One region of the Streptomyces sp. NBC_01390 genome, then DNA from elsewhere that is predicted to be linked to it. Evidence: riboswitches for the same ligand, from Rfam matches in the RefSeq annotation. Region 1 holds a riboswitch; the other holds the start of a gene.
What was found. A riboswitch is a leader RNA that binds a small molecule or an ion and turns the genes downstream of it on or off. The one in region 1 is predicted to bind cobalamin.

Region 1 (7,771 bases):
CGGTCGTTCGGCACCTGGGTCACCTGGTTCCTGCTCGGCGGCGACCTCTACACCGCGTACACCTTCGTGGCCGTACCGGCGGCGATCTACGCGGCGGGCGCGGCCGGCTTCTTCGCGGTGCCCTACACGATCCTGGTGTACCCGCTGATCTTCACGTTCCTGCCCCGCCTGTGGTCGGTCTCCCACAAGCACGGCTACGTCACCACCTCGGACTTCGTGCGCGGCCGCTTCGGCTCGAAGGGCCTCTCGCTGGCGGTGGCGGTCACCGGCATCCTCGCGACCATGCCGTACATCGCGCTCCAACTGGTCGGCATCCAGGCGGTCCTCGACGTCATGGGCGTCGGCGGCGGCGAGAACACCAACTGGTTCGTGAAGGACCTCCCGCTGCTGATCGCGTTCGGCGTGCTGGCGGCCTACACGTACTCCTCCGGCCTCAGGGCACCCGCCCTGATCGCGTTCGTGAAGGACACGCTGATCTACATCGTCATCGCGGTGGCGATCATCTACATCCCGATCAAACTGGGCGGCTTCGACGAGGTCTTCGGCGCGGCGAGCGAGAAGTACACCGCCGCGAAGGCGGGCGCCCTGGTCCCGGCCGAGGCCGGCCAGTGGACCTACGCCACGCTGGCGCTGGGCAGCGCGCTCGCGCTGTTCATGTACCCGCACTCGATCACGGCGACGCTCTCCTCCAGGAGCCGTGAGGTGATCCGCCGCAACACCACGATCCTGCCGCTGTACTCCCTGATGCTCGGGCTGCTCGCCCTGCTGGGCTTCATGGCGATCGCGGCCGGAGTCAAGGTCACCAACCCGCAGTTGGCGATCCCGCAGCTCTTCGAGGACATGTTCCCGTCGTGGTTCGCGGGCGTGGCCTTCGCGGCGATCGGCATCGGGGCGCTCGTCCCGGCGGCCATCATGTCCATCGCGGCGGCGAACCTCTTCACCCGCAACATCTACAAGGACTTCCTCAAGCCCGACGCGACACCGGCGCAGGAGACCAAGGTCTCCAAGCTGGTCTCGCTCCTGGTGAAGGTGGGCGCGCTGATCTTCGTCCTGACGATGGACAAGACGGTCGCCATCAACTTCCAGCTGCTGGGCGGCATCTGGATCCTGCAGACCTTCCCGGCCCTCGTCGGCGGCCTGTTCACCCGCTGGTTCCACCGCTGGGCCCTGCTGGCCGGCTGGGCGGTCGGCATGCTGTACGGCACGCTGGCGGCGTACGGGGTCGCGTCTCCGACGCAGAAGCACTTCGGTGGCAGCGCGAAGGAGATCCCCGGGATCGGTGAGATCGGTTACATCGGCCTGACGGCGTTCGTCCTGAACGTCGTCGTCACGGTGGTCCTCACCTTCGTGCTGAAGGCGCTGAAGGCGCCGGACGGTGTGGACGAGACGGTGGCGTCGGACTACACGGCCGACGCGGGGGATCCGGGCGTGGCGGTGGAGCTGCCGCCGGCCACGGCGGGCGCCGGCCACTGAAGGCGCGGGACCGGCCGGAAGGTTCCGGTCCGAACCTAGTCCCGCGTCCGTCTGGCCATCGCGTCCCAGAAGTGGTCCAGTTCGCGGACCCGCATGCCGACCCAGTGCGGGGTCTTCCTCCGCAGCCCCCGGGGGAGCCAGCGCCGGACGCTGCCGGGCAGCAGAGCCTGTTGCTGACGGCAGAACGGCTCGCGGATCTCTCCCCGGGGCAGGCCGCCCCGGGGAGGGTACGGGCAGAGCTGGAACGTGCAGTCGGGCAGACAGGTCGAGCCCGGTGCGGGCGGGGTGGACGTGCCGATACGCAGCCCGGGACACAGCGGCTCCCGGTCCGTGCGGATGCACGGCGGCAACGACACTCCGGGCTGTTCCATGCGGGCCAGGCGCTCCTCGACCTCGTCGGGGTGCCCGTCCCGTTCGACGAGGTTCAGCATCACCAGTACGTCGGCGACGAGACGTTGGGCGCGCGGGTCGAGGGTGCTCCAGCCGACCGAGGGCGGAATCCACAGGCTGTGCCTGCGGTATTGGCCGGTGCTGCCCGCACGGGCGCCGATGTTGTCGGCGATGCCCTTCTCGTCGATCCAGAGGAACCGCTCGGGCTGTCCGGTCTCCAGGGCGAGGGCAGCCAGGTAACCGGCCTCGGCGACGAACGGATGCAGGCACCGCCGGGCCGGTTCGCCGGGCTGGTCCGGGTGCCCCGGCGCCGCGTTCACCCTGCCCGCCATCGACAGCCAGCGTTTCACCGTCTGCACGGCGGTGGCCCCGCCCAGCTGCTGGGACGGATGGTGCCCGTCGGGTCGGCCGCCGGCGTTGTCCGGGAGCTCCCACAGGCACAGTGCCTGGAGCAGGCTGAGCTGCGCGTACCAGCAGCGTGACTGCTGGAGCACGGTCTCCGCCTGACGGATCAGGTCGCCGCGGCCGTCCAGGTAGGTGTTCGGGTGCCGTTGGCGTCGGTTGGCCGCGTACTTGAAGCCCTGGGCCAGTGCGACCTCCAGGGCGAGCGGCAGATCGGGGGCACCGCCGGTGAACTCCGGATCGAGGTGGCGCAGCCACTTGGCGAGGCGTTCCTTGGCCTCGTCGCGGTGGGCCTCGTCGACGGAACCCAGGAGCATCGGGAGCATCCAGGCCCGCATCACGAACTCCCGGAACAGATCGACCCGTTGCTCGTGGTAGTGCCGGTTCAGTTCCTTGCGGTCCTTCTGCAGCCGCCCCATGTCCTCGGCCGACACGCCCCCCGGGGACGTACGGTCCGCCCGCGCCTGCCCCATGCGGGCGGACCAGGCCACGTACTCCTGTCTCTTCCACGCCTTCAGCTTGTCCAGCCGGTCGTTGTACTCCTTCACGGGGTCGCTGTTCAGGCCGACCCGCTCGCGGATCACGGCGAACGCCGCGTTGCCGCCGGTGCCGAACTCCTGGGCCGCGACCAGGCGGATGGAGTAGGAGGGTTCCTGGATGCCCAGTCGGAAGAGCTCCCAGTACAGCGGGGTGGTGTCGATACGGGCGGAGACCTTCCGCAGCGCGGCACCCAGTTGTTTGAGCACTCTGCGCTTGGCGTCCCGCAGGGTGCTCCGGTCCCCCTTGATGTCGGCCCAGTGTTCGCGCACCGCGGTGACGATCTCGATCAGCTTTCGCGGGTCGTCCTCGGCACTCTCGATCTCCAGGGCGGCCGCGTAGAGGTCCAGGGCCTTGGGGTCGTCGGTGCGGAGGCCCGCGGCGGCACACAGCCGATGAGCGAGCGGGCGACCCCTCACCGGCGCCTGCCGTACCAGTTCCGCGATCTCCTTCCGCAGCTCCGCCCGCACACCGTGGCCCCGCTCGGGAGGGTTCGCCGCCGAGTGACGGGACAGCAGGACGAGGGCGATGAGCAGTTCACGGCTGGGACCGGGCGGCTGGAGCGACTGCTCGGCCAGGTCGCCGGCTTCCCGCTCGCCCAGGTGGTTCAGCAGGCGACAGCCGAAGTAGGCCTGGATGATGCTGTGCGGGAAGCGAACTCTGTGCTCGGACCCCTCCACCAGTCGGAGCTTGTTCGCGTGGGCCGCGAAGCGCGCGAGGACGGCATGACACTGGTCCAGGTTGCCCTCGCGCAGCCGCCTGCGTTCCGCGTCGCCGAGCCGCTCGCACAACGCGTTCCAGATCCGGCGCCGATGCCAGTCGGTGAGGGTGTTACCGCGTTTGCCGTACTGGTCGAAGCCGCGGCCGGCCCACAGGTGCTCGGCTCGGGCCCGCGCGCGCCGTGCCGGGCCCGGGTGCAGGATGTCCGGGTCGAGCAGCTCCGCGAAGCCGACCTCCAGCTTGTCCTGGAGCAGTCCGACGCAGGCCAGGGCCGAGACCACTTCGAGCGTGTCGCGACGCTCCTGCGGGGACAGCGCGACGTCCTCGCGCAGCTTTCCCTCGCACAGCGCCTCGGTCCAGGTCTCCATCAGCCACAGCCGCAGGGTCGCGCGGTCGCGGCTGCGGGTGTTCATGTGCCGAGGGTCGTCGCCTGGACGGTCGTGCTCCAGGATTCCCCGCCGATGGAGTTCCCGGGCGATCTGGAGGTAGATCGGCGACTCCGTCACCTCCGCCGTCTCCACGATCCAGTCCACCCGGCGCTCGTCGGTCTCCGGTACGCCCGCCGCGACGAAGCGCAGCGCCGCCTCCTCACTGAGCGGTTCCAGCTCCACGATCGCAGCCGAGGTGGTCTCCAACGGGCTGTGCGGCCGGGATGCGATGACCAGGGGCAGCTTCTCCTCGCGGGCGCGCTCGATGGCCCGGCGGATGACGTTGTCCCGGTTCTGCTGCCCGCCGTCGTCGAGAAGGGCTTCCTCCAGACCGTCGGCGAGGACGACCGGCTTGTCGTCGGCGAGGAGTTGCTGCCACACCCGGTCGGTCTTGCTGCGCGCCAGAATGCCCTTGGGCGCCTCCTGCGCGAAGCGCTGCCTCGCCAGGCGTTCGAAGCTCAGGTCGGCGCCGTCGGCCGCGTCCCTCAGCCTGACCGGCACCGGTACCGCGTTCTGGCGGGCCAGGAGTTCGGTGAGCCGTACGAGGACCGCGGTCTTCCCCGCTCCGACGCCGCCGACGAGCAGATACGGCCGCCGGGTGTCGCGCTCCCGCAGCCGCTCGGCGATGACCTGGGCGATGTCCTCGCGGCCCACGACCTCGGCGGTGTCGTATCCGGCGGTGGGCACCAGCCGGCGCGGATCCCGCAGCGTCTTGGTGAGATAGCGCCGTTTGGTCCAGCGGTACCACCAGAACAGGAAGAGCGCGGCGGCGATCGAGGCGGCGAGGATCGGACCGACGAACTTGAAGACGGTCTCGAACCCCTCGTTGCCCTGCCGCCACTTCTCGAAGCCGGTCGTGTCGTGCGTGATGAAGATGAACAGGCCCTCCCCGACCCAGGCGAGCAACGCCAGCACGGCGACCAGCCAGATCGTCCTGGTGACGTTGGCGTAGGAGAGCCATCGGCGCCATTTCCTGGGGCGGGTGGCACCTCGGCGGGCCTCCAGACGGATCGTCAGGGAGTGCCAGCGGCCGACGAACCCGTGGCCGACCCGGTGTCCCGCCCGTCTGAGGGCGAGGGTGGCCATCGGCGCGTCGCGCGGTCGCTCCTTGCAGGGCGGACGGCGGACAACCCTCGTCATGGCGTTCTCCCTGCGAGTTCCGAAAGCGGTTCCCGGGACGGAGGGCCGGCGGGAGAGGATTCGCGCGGCGCCGACGGTCACTTCCATGGAATCACTCCGGGCGCGCTTCGCAACCCGGGCGTCCGGCACCACGCGGGGCGTCCGGGAACATCGGGTTTCGTCCGCACCCGGGCTGGACGGAAGTCTCCCGCCACACCGGACGAACTCGCCCTGATCGGCTGTCAGCTGACGCTCTGAAACCGCCCCGACACAACATCTGGGGGTGGCGTGACGGGTGAGCACAAGATGTATGCTCGTGCTCGCTGTCGCCGCAGGGGAATCCGGTGTGAATCCGGAACTGTCCCGCAACGGTGTACTCGTGCACGTTTGTGCGCTTGGCCAGTCCGAGGACCTGCCGACGGTGTGCCCGGCCGACCGGTCCGGGTGCCTGACGTCCGGGCCTCGTGGAGTGGGCCGGTGGACGCACGCGTGCCCGTAAGGCGTCCGTGTGCCCCGCTGCCCTCCGCAAGGCCCCGTGCCGAGCGAGGGAGAGCCCCCCTGTGACCATCGCGCCAGCCGAACCGGCTTCAGCGACCCCAGAGGCCGCAGTCGAGACGGACGGTCCTGGTACCGCGCTGCTGCGGACCCTGACCGAGCTGACCGCCGACCTTCCCGACGCCGACCCCGGCCGGGTCGCCGCCGCCGCGCTGCGCGGCCGGTCCGCGCGGGCCGACGTGTCGGAGCTGCGCGAGCTGGCCACCGAGGCGGCGGCCGGCCTCATCTCCGAGGACCCCGCCTACTCCCGGCTGGCCGCCCGGCTACTGACCGTCACCATCGCAGCGGAGGCCGCCTCACAGGGCGTCACCTCCTTCTCCGAGTCGGTCGCGGTCGGGCACCGGGAGGGCCTGATCGCCGACCGCACCGCCGAGTTCGTCCGGCTGCACACGGACCGTCTCGACGCCCTGATCGACATCGAGGGCGACGACCGCTTCGGGTACTTCGGGCTGCGCACGCTGTACAGCCGCTACCTTCTGCGCCACCCGATCACCCGCCGGGTCGTCGAGACGCCCCAGCACTTCATGCTGCGGGTGGCGAGCGGTCTCGCCGAGGACGACACCGTGCGGGCGCTGGACGAGGTCGCCGCGCTCTACCGGCTGATGAGCCGCCTCGACTACCTCCCCTCCTCCCCCACCCTCTTCAACTCCGGTACCCGGCACCCCCAGATGTCGTCCTGCTACCTCCTCGACTCCCCCGTCGACGAGCTGGACTCCATCTACGACCGCTACCACCAGGTCGCCCGGCTCTCCAAGCACGCCGGTGGCATCGGGCTGTCGTACTCCCGTATCCGCAGCCGCGGTTCGCTGATCCGGGGCACCAACGGGCACTCCAACGGCATCGTGCCGTTCCTGAAGACGCTGGACGCCTCCGTCGCCGCCGTGAACCAGGGCGGCCGGCGCAAGGGTGCCGCCGCGGTCTACCTGGAGACCTGGCACTCCGACATCGAGGAGTTCCTGGAGCTGCGCGACAACACGGGTGAGGACGCCCGCCGTACGCACAACCTGAACCTCGCGCACTGGATCCCGGACGAGTTCATGCGCCGGGTGGACACGGACGCCCTCTGGTCGCTCTTCTCCCCCTCCGACGTGCCCGAACTGGTCGACCTGTGGGGCGCCGAGTTCGACGCCGCCTACCGCGCGGCCGAGGAGGCCGGGCTCGCCCGGAAGACCATCCCGGCCCGCGATCTGTACGGCCGCATGATGCGTACCCTCGCGCAGACCGGCCAAGGCTGGATGACCTTCAAGGACGCGGCCAACCGCACCGCCAACCAGACGGCCGAGCCGGGCAGTGTCGTCCACTCCTCGAACCTGTGCACGGAGATCCTGGAGGTCACGGACGACGGGGAGACGGCGGTCTGCAACCTGGGTTCCGTGAACCTCGGGGCGTTCGTCGACACGGCGGCCGGTGACATCGACTGGGAGCGGCTGGACGAGACGGTCCGTACCGCCGTCACCTTCCTCGACCGGGTCGTCGACATCAACTTCTACCCGACCGAGCAGGCGGGCCGCTCGAACGCCCGGTGGCGCCCGGTCGGCCTGGGCGCCATGGGCCTCCAGGACGTCTTCTTCCAGCTGCGCGTCCCCTTCGACTCGCCCGAGGCCAAGACCCTCTCCACGCGGATCGCCGAGCGGATCATGCTCGCCGCGTACGAGGCCTCCGCCGACCTCGCCGAGCGCAACGGTCCACTGCCGGCCTGGGAGAAGACCCGTACCGCCCGTGGTGTGCTGCACCCCGACCACTACGACGTCGAGCTGAACTGGCCCGAGCGCTGGTCGGCGCTGCGGGCACGTATCGCCTCGACCGGGATGCGCAACTCCCTGCTCCTGGCGATCGCGCCCACCGCCACCATCGCCTCGATCGCCGGCGTGTACGAGTGCATCGAGCCGCAGGTGTCCAACCTGTTCAAGCGCGAGACGCTGTCCGGCGAGTTCCTCCAGGTCAACTCGTATCTGGTACGGGAGCTGAAGGACCTCGGCGTGTGGGACGCCCGCACCCGGGAGGCGCTGCGCGAGTCGAACGGCTCGGTGCAGGACTTCGCCTGGATCCCGGCCGACGTACGGGCGTTGTACCGCACGGCGTGGGAGATCCCGCAGCGCGGCCTCATCGACATGGCCGCCGCCCGGACGCCGTTCCTGGACCAGGCG
Region 2 (7,771 bases), 7.8 Mb from region 1:
CGCCCGACGACCCGATGCCGCTGGACGAGGTCGACCTCGCCGACAACGACAAGTTCCTCGACGGCGTCACCCCCTGGCGCATGTTCCACACCCTGCGCCACCAGGACCCGGTCCACTGGCAGCCGGAGCCCGAGCCCAACCACGGCTTCTGGGCCGTCACCCGGCACGAGGACATCGCCCGCGTGGGACGCGACCCGCAGACCTTCACCTCCACCAAGTTCGCCAACCTCGAAGAACTCGACGACGACCAGATCAAGAAGCGCGCCTCCATCCTGGAACTGGATGGCGTACGCCACCGAGCGATGCGCAGCCTGCTGCAGCGTCAGTTCGGCCAGGGCGTCATCAACGAGTACGCCGACTTCCTGCGCGGCCTGACCGCCAGGACGTTGGACACGGCCCTCGCCAAGGGCACGTTCGACTTCGTCGCCGACGTCGCCGCCGACTTCCCCATCAACGTCCTCGCCCGGCTCCTCGACGTCCCCCCGGAGGACAACCAGCAGCTCATCGACTGGGGCAACCGGATCATGGGCAACACGGACCCCGACTACGCCGATGTCCTCCTCCACAGCAAGGAGAGCGAGCAGTACAAGGATCTGCCCTTCCGTAGCCCGGCCTCGCTGGAGGTCTTCGAGTACGGACGGGAGCTGGCTCGCCAGCGGCGGGGCGGCACCGGCACCGACCTGATCTCCAGACTCATCAACCAAACCCCGCGCGACGGCGTCCCGCTCTCCGCGCAGGACTTCGACAACTACTTCCTGCTGCTGGTCGTGGCCGGCAACGAGACCACCCGGCACACCATCTCGCACTCCATGCTGGCTCTCATCCAGCACCCCGAGCAGCTGACCAGGCTCCAGGAAGACCCCTCTCTCATCCCGGTCGCCGTCGAGGAGTTCCTGCGCTGGGCCACGCCCGTCTACCACTTCCGCCGTACCGCGACACGCGATGTCGAACTCGGCGGCAAGCGGGTGAAGGAGGGCGACAAGGTCGTCATGTGGTACGCCTCCGGCAACCGCGACGAAGAGGTCTTCGGCAACCCGTACGACTTCGACGTCACCCGCCAGAACAACGACCACCTCACCTTCGGCAAGGGCGGCCCCCACCTGTGCCTGGGCAACCTGCTCGCCCGCACCGAGATCCGCATCATGTTCGAGGAACTGATCCCGCGCCTCGCCGGCATCCGCCTCGCCGGCGACGTCCCCCGGGTCCGCTCCAACTTCGTCAACGGCATCAAGAAACTGCCGGTCGAGGTCACCCTCGCCTGACCGCCTGTACACAGAGCTGTGGCCACCCGGACCGCCGGGTGCCCACAGCTCTGTGTGTTTGCGGCGGCAACACTCTGAGCGCGGCCGTTCGGAAGGGCATGGTCACACCAAATGCCGTACCGCATACGGCGCCGACCGGAGTCCTCGTCCGCCGTAGGGCAACAGCTAACCGACGAGGTCAGCAGCCTGCTGGCACGGATGGCCTTCCACCAGGCGTGGCTCCAGATCGAGGCCACGACCGTCGCGGGCCCCTACCCAAGCCTCGTGGCCACGGCGCGCGGAAGCCGGTGCACAGATGAGCCTCGCCTGGCAGCAGCCACCGATCACCAGCGACAGCGGCATGAACCTCGGGATCCCGTATCCCCGGGACCGATCGAACGCGGCCAAGGCCACTGCATCAAAGTGATGCGTCGCCACCTGTGAGAACGCGCGTGATCTTGGTGCCAACTATCCCTCTTTTGTGCCAACTAAAAGTCCTCGTCACAAAGACCTCAGCGCCGCACCCTCGGCATCCCCAGCCCGATCCACGAGATGATCTCCCGCTGGATCTCGTTGTTGCCGCCTCCGAAGGTGAAGATCACCGCCGATCGGTAGCCGCGTTCCAGTTCGCCGTGGAGTATCTCGCCGGCCGAGCCCTCCTTCAGCGCGCCCGGGGCGGCGACGATCTCCAGGAGCCAGGCGTAGGCCTCGCGTCGGGCCTCGGAGCCGTAGACCTTGACCGCCGAGGCGTCCTGGGGGGTGAGGGTGCCTTCCTGGACGGCGTTCACCATCTGCCAGTTGAGGAGCTTCATCGCGTCGAGCTTGGTGTGGATCTGCGCCAGGCGGCGGCGCACCCACGGCAGGTCGACGACACGGCGGCCGTCGGCGAGCTTGGTCTCCATCGCCCAGCGCTGGACCTCGTGCAGGGAGCGGATGGCCATCGTGCCGTGAGCGGCGAGGGTGACGCGCTCGTGGTTGAGCTGGTTGGTGATCAGCCGCCAGCCCTGGTTCTCCTCGCCGACCCGGTGGGCGACGGGTACGCGGACGTTCTCGTAGTAGCTGGCGGTGGTGTCGTGCGAGGCGAGGGTGCGGATGAGGGTGCAGGAGTAGCCGGGGTCGGTGGTCGGCACGAGGAGCATGGTGATGCCCTTGTGCGGCGGGGCGTCCGGGTCCGTGCGCACGGCGAGCCACACCCAGTCCGCCGTGTCGCCGTTCGTCGTCCAGATCTTGTGGCCGTTGACCGTGTAGTGGCCGGTGGCTTCGTCGCCGTCCCGTACCGCCCGCGTCTTGAGTGCGGCCAGGTCGGTGCCCGCCTCCGGCTCGCTGTAGCCGATCGCGAAGTCGATCTCGCCGGCGAGGATCTTCGGGAGGAAGTACGCCTTCTGCTCGTCGCTGCCGTACCGCATGATCGTCGGGCCGACGGTGTTGAGCGCCATGAGCGGCAGCGGTACGCCCGCCTGGGCGGCCTCGTCGAAGAAGATGAACTGTTCCATCGGGCTCAGGCCGCGCCCCCCGTACTCCTGCGGCCAGCCGACGCCGAGCCAGCGGTCGGCGCCGAGCCGACGGATGGTCTCGCGGTAGAAGCGCTTCTGGGCGACGTGGTCACTGAAGCGTGAGTAGGCGCGGTCCGGCACCAACTCGGCGAAATAGGTGCGCAGTTCGGTGCGCAGCTGCTGCTGCTCGGGCGTGTATTCGAGATGCACGGCGCCTCCTGCTGGCTCCCCAAGGCCGGACCTGTCGGCGCACACGGTAGAACGTGTTCCAGAAATTGGGAATGGCGGTGCGTGTACGGGTCCACGCGCGCCTGAGGGGGTCCCGGATGTCCGGGACCCCCTCAGACCAGTGCGGCGAACCGCTCAGTGCGCCACAGGAGTTGCCTGCGGTTCGGTGCCGCTCGCGCCGACGGCCGCTGCCTTCCTCGGAACGAGCAGCCGTTCCGCCATCAGTCCGAAGACCAGGCCGAACGCGGTCCACATCGTCACCTGGATGCCGAGCGTGGCCACCCGGTACCGCCACAGAAGGCTCGCGGAGAAGCCCTCCGGGACCTCGTTGGTGAACGACGGCAGGAACGCGTACGCGAGTCCCACCACGAGGACGAGGAAGGCGCTCGCCGCGAGCGTCGCGTTCCAGTTGCCCAGGCGCGGCGCGAGGCGCTTGCCCAGGATGACCGCGCCGACGGCCAGCAGCACGCTGAGCGCGACCATCAGGAAGAACAGCGCGGTGCGCTGGTTGAGGGTGTCGGGGTCGCCGACGGCGGGCGGGTTGGCCGGGTACTTGAGGAACGGCACGACGTACACCGCGAGCAGGCCGGCCCCCGAGAGGAGCAGCGCGGTCGCGCGCGGCCCGAAGCGGCCGATCCGGCCGAGCGCGAAGCAGTACGCGAGGGCGGCGATACCGCCGAACGCGACGCCGTACACGAGGACACCGGTGCCCAGGCCCACGGTGGACTGCAACGCACGGGAGACCAGGGCCTGTTCGGCGTGCCCGTGGGCCTCGTGCATCTTCTCGAACGCGATCGCGTCGTCGACGAGCGGCTCGGCGAAGACGTACGCGACGACCCAGACGAGCACACCCGCGACCAGGCCCGCGAGCATGCCGCGGACCAGGAGGTTTCTGACCGTTGTGGAGTTCATGAGCTCGTGTGCGTTCCCTGTCCTCGTCAGTGGCAGGGGAAGCCGAGCAGGTGGCGGGCGTCGTGCACCCATTCGTGCACACCCTCGCCGGAGACCAGGGAGGTGGCGCCCTGTTCGGCGCCGACGAAGTAGAGCAGCACCAGCATCAGCACGCCGAAGAAGACCGCCCAGGGGGTGATCGCGCCGATCGGCAGTTTCTCGGGTACGGCGGTGGGTGCGGCGGTCGGCTGAATCGCGGACTGTGCCATGACAGACCTCCTGGGGGAACTCGCGTCCCGTATCGGTGGTGCGGAGGACGACAGTCACGGGTCTGACTTGCCCCCGGGCCGCACCAGGCGGGTGCGTACGGGGCTTACAGTGGCGCGACCGTGCCGGATTCCCACCGGCTTCCGTCGAACCGTCGTCAATATCGTCGTGAAGGTACCGCGAAGCGGGGGTTCGGCCAAGGGCGCGTGGGACGGCGTACGGCGCGGCGGTGCGCCGTACGGTGCCTCAAGTTCCGTGCATGACAACGAATATTGGGGCGGAATGAGCGCGGGAGAGACCGGATGACGAGCCGAGTGATGTTGATCTCACCGGCGATCAGCGCGGCCCTGCGGGAGGCCCGTTTCGACGACGACTGTTCCCTGGACGAGTCGGGGCTGCGGCTCGCCCTGGCGGCGGCAGGGAGCCTGCCGGCAGTGTCCACGGTCTGGGTCTCCCCCACCGCGCGCTGCCGCGAGACGGCCCGGGCACTGGTCCTCGACGCCGGTTCGGTACCGGGGCCGGCCGGTCTGGACGCGGGCCGCTGGCGCGGCGCGACCCTGACCGAGGTGACGGAGAAGGAGCCGGAAGCGCTGGCCCAGTGGCTGACCGACCCTCAGTCGGCCCCGCACGGCGGGGAGTCGGTCCGCGGGCTCTGCGACCGGATCGCCCACTGGCTGGACGGGACGGCGGCGCGGGTCACGGGCCGGACGGTGGCGGTTGTCGAGCCTGAGGTCGTACGGGCGGCGACGGTACGAGCGCTCGGTGCGCCGGAGTCGGCGTTCTGGCGGATCGACGTTCCGCCGTTGACGGCAACGGAGTTGAGCGGCCGGGCGGGGCACTGGAATGTGCGCCTTGGCCGGCCGCTTGGTGCGCCGCACGACACGTAGGGGGCGTTCGGTCGTGAACCCGGGGTTCACGACGCGGATCGGCGCGCGCGGCTCACATGCTGTCGTCCCACGGGCGGGGGCGTCCGGGACGTGAACCGGCGGGTTCGCGGGGCAGCGTGGCTCACCTGCCGTCATCTCGCGGGCGAGGGTATTCGGAGGTGAACCGGCGCGTTCACGGCGCGGTGCGGCTCACGCGCCGTCGGCCTCCGGGCGAGGCGCCCGGATGGGAACCGGTCGGTCACGGCACGGTGCGGCTCACGCGCCGTCGGCCCACAGGCGAGGGTGTCCGGACGTGGACCGGCGGTTCATGGCGCGGTGCGGCTCACGCGCTGTCGGTCCCGCGGCGCGGGGTGTCCAGCGTCCAGGCGAAGTCCTTGCATGCCTGTGCGCACTCGCGGCATGCCTTCGCCGTGTCCTGGCCGCCGGAGTGGTCGTCGAAGACCTGGGCGGTTTCGAGGCAGACCGTGCCGCACCACTCCAGTTGGACCCGGAGGGCGGCCTCGTCCTGGTCCGCCTGTTCGGAGAGCAGGCGGCACGTCGCGTCGCACACCTCCGCGCACAGGATGCCCTTGCGGCGCGCGAGGGCATCCTCGGGAGACCCGTCCGGGTCCGCGACACTGGCGCGCAGCGCACATGAGCGCGCGCACTCGGTGCACGCCTGCGCACAGACGAAGCGGTCCTCCAGGAACCGGAAGAGTTCCTGCTGCGTAGTTGTAGTGGTTGTTGTAGTTGTAGGGGTCACGCCGGTCGAGTTGCCGTTGCGAGGGCCGTCAAACCCCTTGGTTCAGCTGTCGTAGTCGACCGTCAGTGTCTCCGACACCGGGAACGACTGGCAGGTCAGGACGTAGCCCGCGTCGACCTCGGCGGGTTCGAGGGCGTAGTTGCGGCGCATGTCCACCTCTCCCGAAGTGACCAGCGCCCGGCAGGTGCCGCAGACGCCGCCCTTGCAGGCGAACGGCAGGTCCGGGCGGGTGCGCGCGGCGCCGTCCAGGACGGTCGCCTCCCGGGACAGCGCGGTGGTGGTGGAGCGGCCGTCGAGGGTGACCGTGACCCGGCTCACCGGGCCCTCAGTGACCATGTCCGGGTGCTGGACCTGGCGGACCGGCTGGTCGTCGGCGTAGAAGAGTTCCTGGTGGACCCGGGCCGGGGGCACGCCCAGCTTCGCCAGCAGTTGCTGGGCGTCGCGGACCATGCCGTGCGGTCCGCACAGCCACCAGTGGTCGGTGCCCGGGACGTCGACGAGGCCCGCGAGGAGCGCGGCGAGGCGTTCGGCGTCCAGCCGTCCCGACAGCAGCTCGGCCTCGCGCGGCTCGCGCGACAGTACGTGCCCCAGCTGGAAGCGCGTACGGTACAGGTCCTTCAGGTCCGCCAGTTCGTCGGCGAACATCACGGTGTCCGTACGCCGGTTGCCGTACAGGAGGGTGACCTGTGAGCGGTCGTCGGCGGCCAGGACCGACTCGGCGATCGACATCATCGGGGTGATGCCGGAGCCGGCGGCGATCAGGACGTGGCTGCCGGACGCGGTGAGGTCGGGGGTGAAGGCGCCGGTCGGCGTCATCACGTCGAGCACGTCACCGGGGCGTACGCCGTCGACCAGCCAGGACGAGAACAGGCCGCCGGGCACCACCCGTACGCCGATACGGGGTCGTTCGCCGGCCGGGGCGCAGATCGAGTACGACCGGCGCTCCTCACGCCCCTCGAACTCCCGGCGCAGGGTGAGGGACTGTCCCGGTGCGAAGGCGTACTCGGCGGCCAGGTCCGGCGGCACCTCGAAGGCGACGGCGACGGCGTCCGCGCACAGTCGCCGCACGTCGGCGACCTTCAGGGTGTGGAAGACCGGGCGACGGCGTACCGGAACCGTGGTCGGGGCGGTGGGCGCGGCCATCAGATCTCCTTGACGTACTCGAACGGCTCGCGGCAGGTGTGGCAGCGCCACAGGGCCTTGCAGGAGGTGGCGGCGAAGCGGGAGGTCTCCTCGGTGTCCGCCGAGCCGCAGCGGGGGCAGGGGACCGTGTGCCGGGTCGGCAGCAGCGAGAGGGCGACCGGGCCGCGCGGGGCCGCGCCGGGCGGGGCGATGCCGTGTTCGGTGAGCTTGCGGCGGCCGGATTCGGTGATCCAGTCGCTGGTCCAGGGCGGATCGAGAACCGTACGGATCTCCACGCGCGCGTACCCCGCCGCCCGCAGCCGGACGGCGACGGCGGCGCGCATCTCGGCCATCGCCGGGCAGCCCGAGTAGGTCGGGGTCAGGCTCGCCACCACCGTCCCGTCCCCGGTCAGCTCCACGTCTCGCAGGACGCCGAGGTCGGCCAGGGTCAGCATGGGCAGTTCGGGGTCCGGCACCCGCGCGGCGATGCGGCGGGCGCGCCGGACGTCCTCGATCCCGGTCACGGTACCGGCCCCGGTCACCATGTCGCCTCCGGGTGGGCGCGGGCCACGCTCTGCAACTCGGCGAGCAGCGGTGCGAGATGCTCGGTGTGCTGTCCGTCGCGGCCGGTGCCCTGCGTCGGTGCGACGTGCGGCATGGGCAGCCCGGTGGCCGCCGTGACCTGCCGCAGCACCTCCACGACTTCGCCCCGGACGTCGTACGCCGTGAACAACTCGCCGAGACGGGGCGCGACTTCGTCCAGGGCGGTGCGCGTCCGCCGGTGGGACTCGTCGGTGCCGTCGCCGAGCCTGACGGCCCACTCGGCCGCGTACTGACGGTGGTACGTCAGCTCCTTGACCCCCTTCGCGGCGATCGCGGCGAGCACCGGATCGCGGTGGG

Region 2: another riboswitch for cobalamin. It lies ahead of OG241_RS02490 (CbtB-domain containing protein); the one in region 1 lies ahead of OG241_RS37885 (ribonucleoside-diphosphate reductase subunit alpha).

Annotation. Positions count from the first base shown of each region.
Region 1 is NZ_CP109551.1:8,388,063-8,395,833, reverse strand. Features, by position in the region: gene mctP (monocarboxylate uptake permease MctP) at 1-1,473, shown strand, start outside; gene OG241_RS37890 (ATP-binding protein) at 1,509-5,090, opposite strand; cobalamin riboswitch at 5,363-5,504, shown strand; gene OG241_RS37885 (ribonucleoside-diphosphate reductase subunit alpha) at 5,630-7,771, shown strand, end outside.
Region 2 is NZ_CP109551.1:588,410-596,180, forward strand. Features, by position in the region: gene OG241_RS02475 (cytochrome P450) at 1-1,262, shown strand, start outside; gene OG241_RS02480 (acyl-CoA dehydrogenase family protein) at 1,754-2,944, opposite strand; gene OG241_RS02485 (CbtA family protein) at 3,098-3,874, opposite strand; gene OG241_RS02490 (CbtB-domain containing protein) at 3,901-4,122, opposite strand; cobalamin riboswitch at 4,162-4,318, opposite strand; gene OG241_RS02495 (histidine phosphatase family protein) at 4,423-5,007, shown strand; gene OG241_RS02500 (ferredoxin) at 5,330-5,749, opposite strand; gene paaE (1,2-phenylacetyl-CoA epoxidase subunit PaaE) at 5,792-6,892, opposite strand; gene paaD (1,2-phenylacetyl-CoA epoxidase subunit PaaD) at 6,892-7,416, opposite strand; gene paaC (1,2-phenylacetyl-CoA epoxidase subunit PaaC) at 7,410-7,771, opposite strand, start outside.